Regions from separate parts of the Catenulispora sp. GP43 genome, predicted to be linked through region 2. Evidence: riboswitches for the same ligand, from Rfam matches in the RefSeq annotation. Region 2 holds a riboswitch; each other region holds the start of a gene.
What was found. Region 2 has a riboswitch for cyclic di-AMP ahead of ABH926_RS34625 (NlpC/P60 family protein). Riboswitches for the same ligand answer to the same signal wherever they lie in the genome.
Positions count from the first base shown of each region.

Region 1 (5,135 bases), on a different contig from region 2:
AGGCCTGATACAGGACGGCCGAAGCCCCCGAACGACGATCCGTTCGGGGGCTTTCGGTTGTCAACACAGGGGAACCGGTGGACCGGTGCGGGATCAGTACCCGTACCAGCAGGAGCCGCCGCAGCGCGCCGCGACGACGGAGTCCAGCGAGCCGTAGACGGCCGCCGCGTAGCGGACGCCGGCGATGATGTTGGCCACCGGGTTGTAGATGTTGCCGTAGCCCGGCAGCGCGTACGCGTTGAACGTCGGCTGGATGGTCTGCATCAGACCGATCGACGGGTGGCCGGCGGCGGCGTTGGAGTCCCAGCCGTTGGTGGCGCTCGGGTTGCCCGCCGACTCGTGCATCACGGTCTGGTAGATCGCGTTGTACGAGACGTAGTAGCCGTGCGCGTTCAGGATCGAGATGGCCTGCTTGATCCAGCCGTCCAGGTTGTTGGCGTAGGTGCCGGTCGACGCCGAGGCCGCGGTGGCGCTCTGGGTCGTGGTCTGGGTGGTGGTCTTGGCCGACTGGGTCGACTTCACCGGCGCGGACTCCACGACCGGCTGGTTCGAGGTCGAGGTCGAGGTCGAGGTCGAGGACGAGGTCGACGCCGGGGCCGCGGTGCCGTTGGCGCCCGGCAGGTTCAGGACCCAGCCGGTGATGATCAGGTTCGGGTCCGACAGCTTGCGGCCGTCGGCCTGGGCCTTGCCGGTGTTGAGCTTGAAGATCTCCGGGTACTTGCTGCCGTCGCCGAGCTTGGCCTGGGCGATGCCGGACAGGGTGTCGCCGGAGCGGACGGTGTAGCTCTCCGAGGCCGGGGCGTCGGTCTTGGGCGCGGCGGCCTTCGGGGCGGCGGCGACCGGGGCGGCGGCCGGGGCCGGAGCGGCGGCGGCGACGGCGGCGGCCACGGCCGAGGCCGGAGCCGGAGCCAGGGCCGGGGCGGCCACGGGGGCGGCGTGCGGCGCCGCGGCGAACGCGGGGGCCGCCGAGGCGAGGGTCGGGACGGCGACCGCGCCGAGGGCGGCGGCGGTCAGGGTCAGGCCGCGGGAACGGCGGCCGAGCACCAGGGGAGTGCGCATCTACGTTGTGTTCTTCCTCTTTGACCGCCTACCGGGTTAGCTGACGGGTTCGGGCGAAAGAGGCTGCCCTACCACTTCGGAAGCGGATTCACCCCATTGGGACGTGGGTCCCCGGTTCCCGTCCGGCGCTTTGCACGCTTTTGGGATTCGGCGTAGGCAGCCGGTGTCCCGATTTCCGGGTCTAAGGACCGGCGTGCCTGGTCTGCGACCGTAGCGGGACCAGCGGCGGAAATGCACGCTGAGATGGTCTCGAAAAGATAACAACGCGCTCGGTAGCTGCGGCTTCTATATCCAGTGATTGATTTCGATGCGGAAAACGCGGAGGAATCGGACATAAGGTATTTCGCCGTATGTCAGAGACGCTCTGTGCACGAGCCGGTACTTCGGACTCGCCAATAGGCCGCAGACGGGAGGACACTTCCTTGCGTGAAGGACGCACCAGCGATACTCGGCCGGCAGCAGACGCTCGAGAAATGCATGGCGGCGTTGGCCGCCGGCGGCGGGGTCCTGGTCAGCGGCCCAGCCGGAATCGGCAAATCAGCGCTGCTGGACGCGATCGGCTCGGCGTGCGCGGCGGCCGGGCAGCTGGTGCTGCGCTCCGCCTCGGCGGCGGCCGAGTCCTGGCTGCCCTATCTGGGCCTGTACGACCTGTTCTCCGACGCCGTCGCTTCCCGGCCAGAAGTGGTGCCTTATCACCTGCGCCCGGCCTTCGACGGTGTCCTGATGCGCTCGGTCCCCGACGGTGCGGCCACCGACCAGCTGGCGATCCGCGTCGCGGTGGTCGAGGCGCTGCGTGCGCTGGCCGCGGAGCGTCCGGTGCTGTTGATCCTGGACGACGTCAACTGCCTGGACTCGGCCACCGCCGAGGTGCTGGCCTTCGCCGTGCGCCGCCGCCAGGGCAGCCGCGTGCGCGTGCTCGCCGCCGAGCGGCTCTCGGAAGGCCAGGAGCCCACCTGGTGGGGGCTGCTGCCGGAGGACGCCGTCGAGATCGCCCTGGGTAACCTGCCCGGCCCGGTGGTCTCCGAACTGCTGCGGACCCGCCTGGGCCTGCGTCCCACCGACAAGCTGTCGCAGCGGATCCGGGACGCCAGCGGCGGGAACCCTTTTTACGCGCTGGAGTTGGGCCGCGCCGCACTGCGATCGGGGACCGTGGTCCAGCCCGGCGACCCGCTGCTGGTGCCCGAGCGCCTGCGCGGCCTGCTCGCCGACCGGCTGCACGCGCTGCCCAAGGCCGCCCGCGACGCGCTGCTGCTGATCTCGACCGCCGCGCGCCCGCCGCGCGAACTGCTGGCCGGCCACGAATGGGGCCTGTCGCAGGCGCTGGCCTCCGGCATCATCGTCTCCGGCCGGGACCTGGAGCCGCGCTTCGCACACCCGCTGCTGCGCGAGATCGTGTATGCGGACGCTGATATCGAGGCCCGCCAGGAGTGCCACGCGAAGCTCGCCCAGGCCCACGACGACCCGCTGGAGCGCGCACGGCACCACGCTCTGGCGACGTCGGACGCCACCGAGGAGCTGGCCGCCGAGCTGGAGGAGGCCGCCCGCATCGCGGTGTTCCGCGGCGCCCCGGGCACCGCCGCCGAGCTGTTCCGGATGGCCGCCGACCGGACGCCGGCGGACGGCGTGACCCTGGCGAACGGCGTGACCCTGGCGAACGGTACCGACAGCTTGTCGGCGACCGCCGCCGTGGACGCCGCCGACACCGCCGACGCCACTGTTGACGCCACTGTTGACGCCGTCGACGGTGCCCTGCGATCGGCCGCCGGCCCGGGCGCGGGCCCTGGTGCCGGCCCGGCGAATGCCGGCGGGCCGCCGGCGGACACCGACGTGGCCTCCCGCCGCCGCCTCGAAGCCGCGCGCGCCGCCTTCGACGCCGGCCTGCCGCGCCAGGCCCGCGAAGCCGCCGAGGCCGTCGCGGCCGGACCGGACCCGGCCTGCCGCGTCGGCGCGCGCCTGCTGCTGGTCGAGCTCGACGACGACATATCCGCGCAGGGCCTGCTGCTCGAAGCCGCCGAGGCCGACGCCGCCGGGCGCCCGGACCTGCGGGCGCGCGTGAGCCTGCAGCGGGCCGACCACGCTTTCCGCTCCGGCTCGGTCGAGGAGGCGCTGTCCGCCCTGGCCCGCGCCGAGGAGTACGCCCTGACCACCGGCGACCGGAGCCTGCGCGCGGAGTCCATCGCGATGCGCGTCCCGACCGAGATCCAGACCGACCCCGAGCGGGCCATCGAATCGCTGGAGGAGGCCGAGGCGCTGGGGCTGGGCGGGGACCTGACGCTGCCGTCCATCGCCGTCCGCAAGTCCCTGATCATCTGGTTCCTGCGCCGCGGCGACGTCGCCGACGCCCTGGCCACCGCGGCCCGGCTGCGCGCCGACGTCGAGCGCGCCGGCCGCCTGCGCGACCTCGGCGACGTGCTGCACCTGGTGGCCTCGGTGAACGAGCGGGCCGGCCTGTGCCGCCAGGCGCACGAGGCGGCGCTGCTGGGCAGCCGGCTGCGGGCCGAGACCGGCTCCTCCAGCGTGCAGGCGCTGATCCTGTCGGCCGCGGCCGAGTTGTCCAACGGCAGTGCGGAGGCTGCCGTGGACGTCGCCCAGCGCGCCATCGAGGCCGGCACCGCCTCCGGCGACTCGGAGTTCACCGGCTACGCGCACGCCTTCCTGGGCCGCGCCGAGCTTCTGCTGGACCGCTCCTCCCAGGCCGCGCACCACCTGGCCCGCGGCAGGACCCTGATGCGCAACGTGGGCATGGTCGACCCCGCGACCTTCCTGGTCGACGCGGACCTGGCCGAGACCCTGGCCCGCTGCGGCTCGTTCTCGGCGGCCGACCGCATCCTCGACGAGGCCCAGGAAGCCGCCCGCCGCCTGGAACGCGACGTGGTCAAGCTCGGCCTGACCCGGGCCCGCCTGCTGCGCCACGGCCTGGCCGCCGACGCCCGCGAAGCCGCCGACCGTCTGCGCGCCGCCATCCCCGCCGAGCACCCCTACCCGCTGGAGATAGCCCGCGCCGAGGTGACCCTCGGCGAACTGGAACGCCGCGCACGCCGCCGGGCCGCGGCCCGCACCGCGTGGGAATCGGCGGCCACGGCCTACGCGGCGGCCGGCTGCGGCCCCTGGCTGCGCTTCGTCCAGGGCCGCCTGGCCCGCCTGGACACCCCGGCCGAACCGCTGAGCGCGACCGAGCGCCAGATCGTGGAACTGGTCCGCTCCGGCGCCACCAACCGCCAGATAGCCGCCGCACTCCAGGTGTCGGTGAAGGCGGTCGAAGGGAACCTGACCCGCCTGTTCCGCCGCTTCGGCGTGAGCAGCCGCGCGGAACTGGCCGGCGCCGAACCGGTGGCGAGGGTGGAACACGTGTGACGGGTCACGCCGGCCCGCGGAATTCCGTGAGGTAGTTCACCGTTGAACAACACGTGCGGGCCCCAACCCCCTCCGGGCCCGCACCCCCAGTGCCTAGTAATAAGGAAGTGAACCGCCGTGCGCGTCGAGATCTGGAGTGACGTCGCCTGCCCCTGGTGCTACATCGGCAAGGCGCGTTTCGAGCAGGGCCTGTCGGCCTTCGCCCACAAGGACGACGTCGAGGTGGTCTTCCGCTCCTTCGAACTGGACCCGACGCTCCCCAAGGGCGCGGTGTCCGACGTGATCCCGATGCTGGCGAAGAAGTACGGGATGAGCCTGGAGCAGGCGAAGGCCGCCGAGGAGCGCGTCGCGTCCAACGCCCATGCCAGCGGCCTGGAATACATCTTCGGCGCCCACGACGTCGGCAACACCTTCGACATGCACCGCCTGATCCACTTCGCGAACGCGCGCGGCAAGCAGAAGGAACTGGTAGCTGCCCTGTTCCACAACCACTTCGCCGACGAGCGCTCGCTGTTCGACGACGAGCGTCTGATCGAGCTCGCCGTGCAGGTCGGCCTGGACGCGGACGAGGCGCGCGCGGTGCTCGCCGACGAGACGGCGTACGCCGCCGAGGTCCGCGCCGACGAGCAGGAGGCGCAGATGCTGGGCGCGAACGGCGTGCCGTTCTTCGTGCTGGACCGCAAGTTCGGCGTGTCCGGCGGCCAGCCGGCCGAGGTGTTCAC
Region 1 is NZ_JBGCCT010000009.1:42,612-47,746, reverse strand. Features, by position in the region: gene ABH926_RS19590 (transglycosylase SLT domain-containing protein) at 94-1,059, opposite strand; cyclic di-AMP (ydaO/yuaA leader) riboswitch at 1,071-1,222, opposite strand; gene ABH926_RS19585 (AAA family ATPase) at 1,486-4,413, shown strand; gene ABH926_RS19580 (DsbA family oxidoreductase) at 4,531-5,135, shown strand, end outside.
Region 1: another riboswitch for cyclic di-AMP. It lies ahead of ABH926_RS19590 (transglycosylase SLT domain-containing protein); the one in region 2 lies ahead of ABH926_RS34625 (NlpC/P60 family protein).

Region 2 (5,135 bases):
TTCCCGGGCCCGGGCCTGGGCATCCGCATCGTCGGCGAGGTCACCAAGGAGCGGCTGGACCTGCTGCGCGAGGCCGACGCCATCGCCCGCGAGGAGCTGACCGCGGCCGGCCTGGACACCGAGATCTGGCAGTGCCCGGTGGTGCTGCTGGCCGACGTGCGCTCGGTGGGCGTGCAGGGCGACGGCCGGACCTACGGCCACCCGATCGTGCTGCGCCCGGTCTCCAGCGAGGACGCGATGACCGCCGACTGGTCGCGGCTGCCGTACGAGGTGCTGGCGCGGATCTCCACGCGGATCACCAACGAGGTCGCCGAGGTCAACCGGGTGGTGCTGGACGTGACCAGCAAGCCGCCGGGGACGATCGAGTGGGAGTAGGCGCCTGAGGGTGGCGCCCGGGGCCGGGTCTTCGGACCCGGCTCTCGCTTTTTCGGGCTGTGTGGTGGTGCCGGTGCTGGTGCTGCTGTGGGGTCGGCGAGGCTGAGGCTGCGGCGGCTTCGGGTGCGGCTGCGCGCGAGCCGCTTGGCCCCGTCTGGGCCCTGTCTGGGCCCTGCCGGTCTCGCCCGGCCCTGCCTAGGGGGCCTCGTCGAACTCCAGCGCCTCGCGCAGCTTCCGGTTCACATGCCGCAGCCGCTCGATGGTCCGGTGCGCCTCGCGCAACTCGTACCGCAGCTTGATGATCTCCTCGATCGCCGCCAGATCCGCCAGGTCGCTCAGATCCGCCAGGTCCGCCGAGGCCAGCGCGGGCTCGACCTCCTCGGCGTACTCCGGTTCCGGCGGCGTCGGGATCGCGAGCTCGGCCGGCTGCGTGAGCGCGGCCTGCACCTCGGCGGCCCACTGCAGCGCGTCCGGTTCAGGAGCCCGGCGTACGAACTCGTGGATCACCGCCCCGGCCGACTCGGGCTCAGTGGTCTGACTCTCCCGCGCCGGCATCTCGTACTCCGCCGTGATGTCGTCCGGGGTTTCTGTGGCTTCGGCGGCTTCTGCGGCCTCGGCGGCCTCGGCCTGCGCGGCGGCCTGCACCGCGTCCGGCCGCGCCACCAACTCGCTCGGCTCCTCGGCGTCCAGATCCTCGTCCGACTCCCGCATCATCGCGGCCGTCCAGCCCGCGGCCTCGCACGCCGCGTCCCGGAACTCCCGCAGCTGCCGCAGCATCCCCTCGCTCGACGGGAACAGCCGCCTGGCCTGCGCCACGTTCGCCACCGCCAGCGGCGCGGCCTGCACCGAGTCGCCCAGCTCCGAATAGGCCTGCGCCAGCTTGATCCGCGCCATCAGCGCGTCGCGCGGCCCGGAGCCGATGCCCTGCTCGGCGCGTTCCAGCTTGGCGACCAGTTCGCTGATCCACTCCTGCGGGTCGGCGTAGGGCTCGGTGTATTCCTCGACCGGCTCGTCGGCCGGCTCCTCGACCAGTGCCTCGGCCGCTACCTCAGCCGGCTCGTCCGCCCGCTCGTCGGCCGATTCCCGGGCCTGCTCCCCGGCGGTCGCCGGCTCCTGGAACTCCTCGGCCTCCCGGCCGATTTCGTACTCTGACATTCCGTCCCCCTGACAACGTCGAAGGGCGCCGACGTGACGTCGGCGCCCCGCGGCTGGCTCGGCACGATACTACGGCCGCACGATCATCGCCACAGGCATCGAGTGGAGCGGGGCGTACTGGATCACCGTGCCCGGCATCGCGGCGTGGATGATCATGCCGTTGCCGACGTATATCCCGACGTGGTGCAGGCTCCCGTAGTAGATGACCAGGTCGCCGACGGCGATGTTGGCCTCGCTGACCTGGGGGAACTCATAGGCCTGCGCCGAGGAGGAGTGCGACATCGACACCCCGGCGGCGCCCCAGGCGGCCATCGTCAGGCCGGAGCAGTCGAAGCTGCTCGGGCCGTCGGCGCCGTAGACGTAGGGCTTGCCGAGCTGCGCCTTGGCGAACGCGACCGCTATCCCGGCGCGGGCGTTCGGCGCCGGCGGCAGGTTGGCCGGCGTCTTGACGTTCTGCTGGTTGGCCTGCGTCTGCTGCTGCTGGTACTCGGTGCGCTGGGTCGGCGTCAGCGAGTCCAGCAGGGCCTGCGCCTGCTTTTCCTTGGCGTCGATGTCGGTCTTGTTCTGGGCCATCTCGTCGCGGGTCTTCTGCAGCTGCTGAAGGTCCGAGGAGGCCTCGGTCTTGTCCTGGTCCAGCTGGCGCTTGATCTCCTGCGCGGTCTGCATCGAGGCGGCAGAGCGGGTGGACACCTCGGAGTTCGCGGTGGCCTGCTGGAGGAAGTTGTCCGGGGAGGCCGACAGCATCAGCTGCAGCGAGTCGTCCACGCCGCCGGCGCGGTACTGCGCGGCGGCCAGGCTGCCCAGCGAGGACTGCGCGTTGGTCAGCTGCGACTGCTCCGCGGTGATGCGGGCCTGGATCTGGTTGACCTTGTTCTGCAGCGCGGCCAGGTTGGTGGCCGCCTGGTCGTACGCCTCCGAGGCCTGCTCGGCCTGCTGGTGGAGGTTGTTGACCTGGTTCTTGACATCGTTCAGGTTCGGCGTCGGGTCGGCGTGGGCCAGACCCGGAACCAGGGCGATGGAACCGACCGTGGCGGTCGCCAGCGTCACCGCGGTACGGGGGGCGGTGATCGTCTTCTTGGACGCGCGGTGAGTGGTCACGGTTTTGTGGGACGCCACTAGGGCGACTCTCCTTCTCTCCCTGCCGCCTACCGGGTTAGCTGTCGGGTTCGGGCTGAGAAGCGTGCCCTGCAGGCCGCCGCGCGGGGGTACGCAGCGGACCGATTCACCCCTTGGCCCCAGTGCATGCGGGCCGGTGGGACTTGTGGGTCCCCGGTTCCAGATCGGCGCTCCGCCCTCGGACCGTGTGGGAGTCCGTGGAAACGGCGGGTCGCGCTTCGCCGGATTCGGCGTGAACTCCCGCCACCGTCCAGGTTGGGCGGCGTGGTTACGGGGGTCCGGCCGTAACCCTAGCGAGACCCCGAACGACAAAAGGGATCGGCCCAGGACGCTATACCAGGATTTTACTTCGCCAGGCGTTTAGTGGTCCTGATTCAGTCCGGGCTGTCCTGGTTCGGACTGGGTCGATCGCGTGGTTCTTTCCGACGTGTTGTCGGCATCATCGATCGGGATCACGGGTGCAAAGCGCGAAAGTGCTGTAAGAGTGCCTGCTGGTCCGGCATTTCGCCGGCTCGGCGGCGCGGCCGGCCGGGATCGCGGCGGCGCTATGCGGCGAATGTCAGTGGCCTGTTTAGACGACAGCGGCGGGGGGGGGCGGGGGGGGGGGGGCCCCCCCGGGGGGGGGGGGGGGGGGGGGGGGGGGGGGGGGTTGGGGGGCGGGGGGCGGGGGCGGGGGGGGCGGCGCCCGCGGGCCCGCGGGGGGGCGATCGGGGCTTTGGTACGGGGCCTTAATCCCCGCCCGGGGGGGGCCCCCGGGGCCCGGGCCCCCCCGCCGCTTGCCTCTACTGCTGTGGGGGTGTGTTCTGTGTCACGCCGAGGTGGCCAGCGGCCGGGTCGGCCACTCCGGCTCGGCGTACGACTTCTCCCCGCGCCGCTCGCGGAACGCCGCCCGGTCCGCCTCCTGCTCGGCCTTCCAGCGCGCCTGCGCCTCGTGCAGCCGCACCGCGTCCAGCGTCCCCACCGCCGGGTAGCTGGCGCCGATCACCTGTGCCAGGTTCATCGCGGCCAGCGCGTCGGCCGCCGCGTCGTGGGCGTGGGTGATGGTCACGCCGTAGAACTGGCACTGCGCCTCCAGCGTGCGCGCGCCCTTGCGGAACTTGTCCATCTGCCGGTCGATGACCAGCGGGTCGATCACCGGGGCCACCGGGGCGCGGGAGGCCAGCGGGGTCAGGCCGTTGCGGGCCAGCTCGGCCTCCAGCAGCGTCAGGTCGTAGGGGGCGTTGAACACCACCAGCGGGGTGCCGGCGCGCAGCTCGGTGGCCAGCGCGTCGGCGATCTCGTCGAGCGTGCGGCGCGGCTCCGTGCCGTGCTCGCGGGCGTGGGCGGTGGTGATGCCGTGGATCGCGGTGGCCTCGGCGGGGATCTCCACGCCGGGGTCGATGAGGAAGGTCTTCTCGGCGCCGTCGGAGGTGACGATGGCCGCCGAGACGATGCGCACGGTCCTCGGGTCGCGGCCGGTGGTCTCGGTGTCGAAGCCGGCCAGCCGGCGGCGGTGCCAGCCGTCGTGCGACCCGCGCTGCGGCGGGACGACGGCCGGGGCCTCGCTCCGGCCGCTCTGGCCGGCGGGCCGGGGCTCCCAGGCCGGGGCGCACTCATGGTGATAGGTCAGCCACGCACCGTCCACGTTGGCGCGCGTACCGGCCTCGGCTTCCACCCGACCCTTGCACGCGGCGCACGTCCCCGCGTACTTGTTGACCAGAGTCACTGTGTTGTTCTCCCTCACCTCGTGTTGCCACCATGGTGGCGCACCGTTCTGACAAACATGGCCAGACTCGGGTTGGGCGACGTCAGCGGCTACTCTGGTGGACTACGGCGGTTTTTCTAATCCGCCCGATCTGTTGATTTCCGCGCGAAGGATGACTACGACGTGTTCGACACGCTCTCCGATCGTTTGGCCACGACGTTCAAGAACCTGCGCGGCAAGGGTCGGCTCTCGCAGCAGGACATCGACGACACGCTGCGCGCGATCCGGCAGGCGCTGCTCGAGGCCGACGTCTCGCTGCAGGCCGTACGCCCGTTCATCGCCGCGGTCCGGGAACGGGCCGAGGGTGCCGAGGTCTCCAAGGCGCTGAACCCGGCGCAGCAGATCGTCAAGATCGTCAACGAGGAGCTCATCGCCATCCTGGGCGGTGAGACCCGGCGGCTGCGCTTCGCCAAGAACCCGCCGACGGTGATCATGCTCGCCGGCCTCCAGGGCGCCGGCAAGACCACGCTGGCCGGCAAGCTGGCCCGCTGGGTGAAGGACCAGGGCCACACCCCGATCCTGGTCGCCGCGGACCTGCAGCGGCCGAACGCGGTCACCCAGCTCCAGGTGGTCGGCGAGCGCGCCGGCGTGCCGGTCTTCGCCCCCGAGCCCGGCAACGGCGTCGGGAACCCGGTGAAGGTCGCGCAGGACTCGATCGAGTTCGCCAAGGCCAAGCTGCACGACGTGGTCATCGTCGACACCGCGGGCCGGCTGGGCATCGACGCCGACCTGATGAAGCAGGCCG
Region 2 is NZ_JBGCCT010000021.1:25,939-31,073, reverse strand. Features, by position in the region: gene guaA (glutamine-hydrolyzing GMP synthase) at 1-375, shown strand, start outside; gene ABH926_RS34630 (hypothetical protein) at 571-1,530, opposite strand; gene ABH926_RS34625 (NlpC/P60 family protein) at 1,600-2,628, opposite strand; cyclic di-AMP (ydaO/yuaA leader) riboswitch at 2,658-2,826, opposite strand; gene ABH926_RS34620 (exonuclease domain-containing protein) at 3,455-4,351, opposite strand; gene ffh (signal recognition particle protein) at 4,514-5,135, shown strand, end outside.

Region 3 (5,135 bases), on a different contig from region 2:
CTCGGGAGTTGATAAAAGCACTCCGTCCTGGCACATGGCCAGGATGAACGCCGCCATGTTCGCGCCGTACAGCCGGGAGGCGTGCGCGGCCAGCTGGCTGGGGACGTTGCGGCCGCCGTGGACCAGCACGCCGTGGTGCCGGACGTCCTCGCCGGGGCGCGACACCTCGCAGTTGCCGCCGTTCGGGTTGTCCGCGGCCAGGTCGACGATTACCGAGCCGGGGCGCATCGTCTCCACCATCGCCGCGGTGACCAGCAGCGGCGCCGGCCGTCCCGGGACCGCCGCGGTGGTGATCACCACGTCGGCGGCGGCCACGTAGGGAGTCAGGGCTTTACGTTGCCGGTCGGCCGCGTCGGCGGCCTGCTCGCTGGCGTAGCCGCCGCTGGCAGCGGTCTGACTTTCCACGTCCAACGTGATCGACTTGGCGCCCAGCGAGCGGATCTCCTCGGCCGCCGCGGCGCGCACGTCGTAGGCCTCCACGACCGCGCCGAGCCGCTTGGCCGTGGCGATCGCCTGCAGCCCGGCCACGCCGGCGCCCAGGACCACGACCCTGGCCGGCGGAACGGTTCCGGCCGCGGTCATCAAGAGCGGGAAGAAGCGCGGCAGCCGCTCGGCGGCGATCAGCCCCGCGCGGTAGCCGGCCACCATCGCCTGGGAGGACAAGGCGTCCATCGACTGCGCGCGGGTGATGCGGGGGAGCAGTTCCAGGGCGAAGAAGCTGGCGTGCCGGCCGACCAGGACGCCGGCCGGGCCGCGGCCGTCCTTGGGGGAGGACAGTCCGATCACCGCGGTGCCCGGCTTGAGCTTCGCCGCGGTCTGCTGGTCCAGCTGTCCGACAGCGGTTAAGAGATCGATGTTCCCCAAGATTTCTTCCGGACTCCCGGCGATCATGGCGCCCGCGGCGCGGTAGGCGTCGTCGTCCTCGGCGGCCCCCTGGCCCGCGCCGGACTGGACGTACACGCTGTGACCTGCCGTGATCAGGCGTCCCGCGGAGTCGGGGGTGAGCGCCACCCGGCGCTCAAATGGGGCGGTTTCGGTCAAGACACCGATCTGCATGCGATCAACCTAGCCGGGGAATGCTTGCTTTGTGTGCCTCCTGACGCAGAAGTCCACTGAGTCGTTATCGCCAGCCTTGGCGCTGGACCACATCAAAACCCGTTGCCCCGGCTAGGCTTTGACACAGTGGGGAAGCTGTTAGGTAGGAGTGAACCGGGAACGCTTCGCATGATGCTGACTTCCGGTCGCGCGGCACCTCGACCGTCCAGATGAAGGGGATCTGACGTGAAACTCAAGCCGGCCGTGCAGTGGGGCATCGTGCTCTTCTTGATCTACTTCGTGGTCCAGAACCCGTCAGGCGCGGGCAACCTGGTCCAAGGGGCCTTGAACTGGGTGGCCAGCGTCGGCAAGACGCTCGGCGACACGTTCCACAACCTCGTCGCAAGCTGATCGGGCAGACGGTATCCCGACGTGTCCGACTCATCACCACCGCTGTACGGCCGGATGTTGCTCCGGCCCGAGCTCGAGGACCGTGCCAAGCGGTACCTCGTGCCGGGCGAGCGACTGGTCATAGCGGTACGACATCACCTGGCCGCGATCATCATCCCGGTGCTGATCGCGGTCGCCGCGGCGGTCGCCGCGATGGGCATCGACATCTTCTCCGTGCCGGACGCCGGCAAGCTGCGGCTCGGAGCCTGGGCGGTAGCCGGTATCGCCTTCCTCTATATGTTCTGGAACCTCGCGGTGTGGAACCAGGACCTGCTGATAGTGACCAACAAGCGGATCCTGCACACCCACGGGGTGATCACCCGGTCCTTCGACGCGCTGCCGTTGGGCAAGGTGAACGACATGCGCGTGGAGCGGGACCTGCTCGGCCGGATCCTGGGCTACGGGCGGTTCAACGCCAAGGCCGTGGGCGACGCGCCGCTGGGCAAGCGCGGCCTGGACTACATCTCGCACGTGGAGCAGACCTGGCTGGAGATCAGCAACCTGTTGTACGGCCCGGGCGCCAAGTCCGGTCCGAAGGATCCGCAGGAGGTGCGCATCGTCGGCGCGGTCCTGCCGGACATGAACGGCGAACCGGTCGAGATCGTCATGCCTCCGGTATCCGTGAAGAGTCCGGCAGATGACGACAAGGCACACCCTGTGAACGCGGCCATGCTCAACGTGCGGTCTTTCCGTGATGCCAAGGGCGAGCGGGCGTTTGAGACCGACGTCACAACGGCGGGCAACAAACGTCGCAGGATTCGCTTTTTCCACTAACCGGACATCCGTGTCCGAGGCCCAGGTCGCCCCCGAAACGGGAGCGTCTGGGCCTTCTTCTTCGTATACAGCCGGTTTCCGACCCTGCCCGAAGGGTGGCCGGTATCTAAGCGTTCGCTGAACGAATCATGGACTTGTCGCTTGTTAGGCAGGCCGCCGGTGACTAACGTCCACAGGGCTTCGCCGCTCCCAACGGGCCAGCAGGTACCGGGCGTCGAGGCACCGCCGAGTCCGCGCCCGTCGCGGAGCCGGGGAACCAGGTTCGTCGGCGCGGCCCGAGCGGTAAGCGAGGGTGGCGCCAGTGGGGTGAATCGGTCGGCGTGCACTCGCCGTCGTGTGTGCGCGTGCGACCGTAGGGCTACTTCTTCAGTCCGAATCCGTCAGCTAACCCGGTAGGCGGACAAGGAGGAGATGGAGCCCAGAAGCTCGCATGACTGTCACCGCCCGACATCGTCGTCCGCGTGCCCCGAAGTACACCAAGCTGGCCCTCGGCGCGGCCGCGGCCGGGACCATGGTCCTGGTGCCCAGCGTCGCCAACGCCGACCCGCAGCCCACCATCGCGCAGGTCAACGACCAGCTCAACAAGCTCTACCAGCAGGAAGCCTCCGCCGACGAGGCCTACAACGCCGCCCAGGACGCCCAGGCGAAGCTGCAGCAGCAGGTCGACGGCATCAACCGGCAGATCACCGCCGAGCAGGCGACCATGGACCAGACCCGCACCCGCCTCGGCGGACTGGCCGCTGAGCAGTACCGCAGCGGCGGCATGGACCCCACCCTGCAGGTGATGATGCAGGCCGACCCCTCCACCATGATGGAGATGTCGGCCACCGTCGGCCGCGTCCAGGCCAACAACGCCGACACGCTGACCCTGCTGGCACAGCAGAAGGCGGACCTGGCGGCCAAGGCCAGGCAGGCCGCGGCCAAGATGGCGCTGCTGGACCAGCAGACCAAGGCCGCCGAGGCGACCAAGAAGCAGTACGACGGCGACGTGGCCAAGGCCCAGGCGCTGCTGAACTCGCTGCAGGCGCAGCAGCGGGCCGCGCTGGAGGCCGAGCAGGCCAGGCAGCGCGCCGCGGCCGTGGCGGCCGCCCAGGCGGCTTCGCAGAGCTCGACGTCGTCCTCCGGCTCGTCCTCGTCCGGCTCCTCCTCCAGCGGCTCGACCAAGGTGACGATCCCGTCGGTGTCCGGCCGCGCCGCCGCGGCGGTGGCCTTCGCCCAGTCGCAGATCGGCAAGCCGTACATCTTCGGCGCGACCGGCCCGGGCGGCTACGACTGCTCGGGGCTGACCCAGGCGGCCTGGAAGGCGGCCGGCGTATCGATCCCGCGCACCGCCACGGCGCAGATGCAGGGGCTGCCGGCCGTCCCGGCGTCCTCGGCCCAGCCGGGCGACCTGGTGTTCTTCTACGGGAACAGCAGCTACGTGGACCACGTCGGCCTGTACATAGGCAACGGCCTGGTCATCCACGCGCCGCACCCGGGCACGAACGTCGAGATCGCCGCGGTCAGCACCATGCCGCTGGTGTCCTACGCCCGCCCCTGAGGCACCGCTAACCCGTCCGTGCGCGGCGTGCGCCAGTTCGTCCCGGTCTGTGTGGGTCCGGGACGAACCGCTGCGCGCCGCGCGCGGGCACGGGGTCTGGCCTGGTCTTTCTCCCCGAAACCGGGCCGGACGCCACCGGCGAGGTGCGGGGTCCGCGGCGGCGCGCTGCCGGAGCCGTCCAGGCTCGGTCAAGGGCGACCAGGGGCCTGGACAGGGCTCTGGACAGGCTCTGGACAGTGCGCGTAGACAGCCGTACCCGGGACGAGTGGAACGGCTCCGCATTTTTGCGTAGTACTGCTCACAGCTCCTAATAGGCCCCGCTGCTGTTAAGCTCGGGGGCACAGACGTCTACCAGAAGGGAGGTGGCCACGTGAAGAAACTGCTTCTGCTCGCTGTGGCTGCCATCGGCGGTCTGCTGGTCTACCGGCAGGTCCAGTCCGACAAGTCGGAGCAGGACCTCTGGACCGAGGCGACCGACCCGGTTCCCTCGGCCTGAGAACCGCTCATCCGGCTTCCTCGGCAGCTAGAGCCGGGGCACGGTCCGTCTTCCGGGTTCGGGAGGCGGACCGCTCTAACGGGGCCATGGCGCAATTGGTAGCGCACCTGCTTTGCAAGCAGGGGGTTAGGGGTTCGAGTCCCCTTGGCTCCACTGAAGGTATGAATAGTTAGAACCCTGGTCGGGAGGTTTTTCCCGGACCAGGGTTCTTTGCGTTACGGGGCCGTTCGGGGCCGCGTGCCCGTCACGTGCCTGATATCAGGTAGCTTCGCGCACCTGAGGTCCAGAACCGTGCGATGGTTCCGGCCTCACCACGGATGCGGCCGGTAATCCTTGAGGAAGACGCCGAACAGATCCTCCCCCGCCTCCCCGCGGACCACCGGGTCGTAGACGCGTGCGGCGCCGTCGACCAGGTCGAGGGGGGCGTGGAAGCCGGCGTCGTGGAGGCGGGTCTTTTCGGGGTGGGGGCGTTCGTCGGTGATCCAGCCGGTGTCCACTGCCGTCATCAGGATGCCGTCCTGGTCCAGCATTTCGCGGGCGCTGGTGCGGGTCAGCATGTTGAGGGCGGCTTTGGCCATGTTGGTGTGGGGGTGGCCGGGGCCTTTGTAGCCGCGGGCGAATTGGCCTTCCATCGCGGAGACGTTGACCACGTACTTGCGGCGGGCGGGGGAGGCGGCCATGGCTGCGCGGAGGCGGCTGACCAGGATGAAGGGGGCCGTCACGTTGCAGAGTTGGACCTCCAGGAGTTCGATCGGGTCCACCTCCTGGATCTTGTGGCTCCAGCTGTTGGCTTCGTCCAGGTCCGGGACCAGGCCGCCGGCGTCGATCGCGGTGCCCGCT
Region 3 is NZ_JBGCCT010000030.1:133,437-138,571, reverse strand. Features, by position in the region: gene ABH926_RS41905 (NAD(P) transhydrogenase subunit alpha) at 1-1,056, opposite strand, end outside; gene ABH926_RS41900 (hypothetical protein) at 1,282-1,446, shown strand; gene ABH926_RS41895 (PH domain-containing protein) at 1,468-2,259, shown strand; cyclic di-AMP (ydaO/yuaA leader) riboswitch at 2,473-2,672, shown strand; gene ABH926_RS41890 (NlpC/P60 family protein) at 2,690-3,799, shown strand; gene ABH926_RS41885 (DLW-39 family protein) at 4,170-4,295, shown strand; tRNA gene ABH926_RS41880 (tRNA-Ala) at 4,376-4,448, shown strand; gene ABH926_RS41875 (SDR family NAD(P)-dependent oxidoreductase) at 4,604-5,135, opposite strand, start outside.
Region 3: another riboswitch for cyclic di-AMP. It lies ahead of ABH926_RS41890 (NlpC/P60 family protein); the one in region 2 lies ahead of ABH926_RS34625 (NlpC/P60 family protein).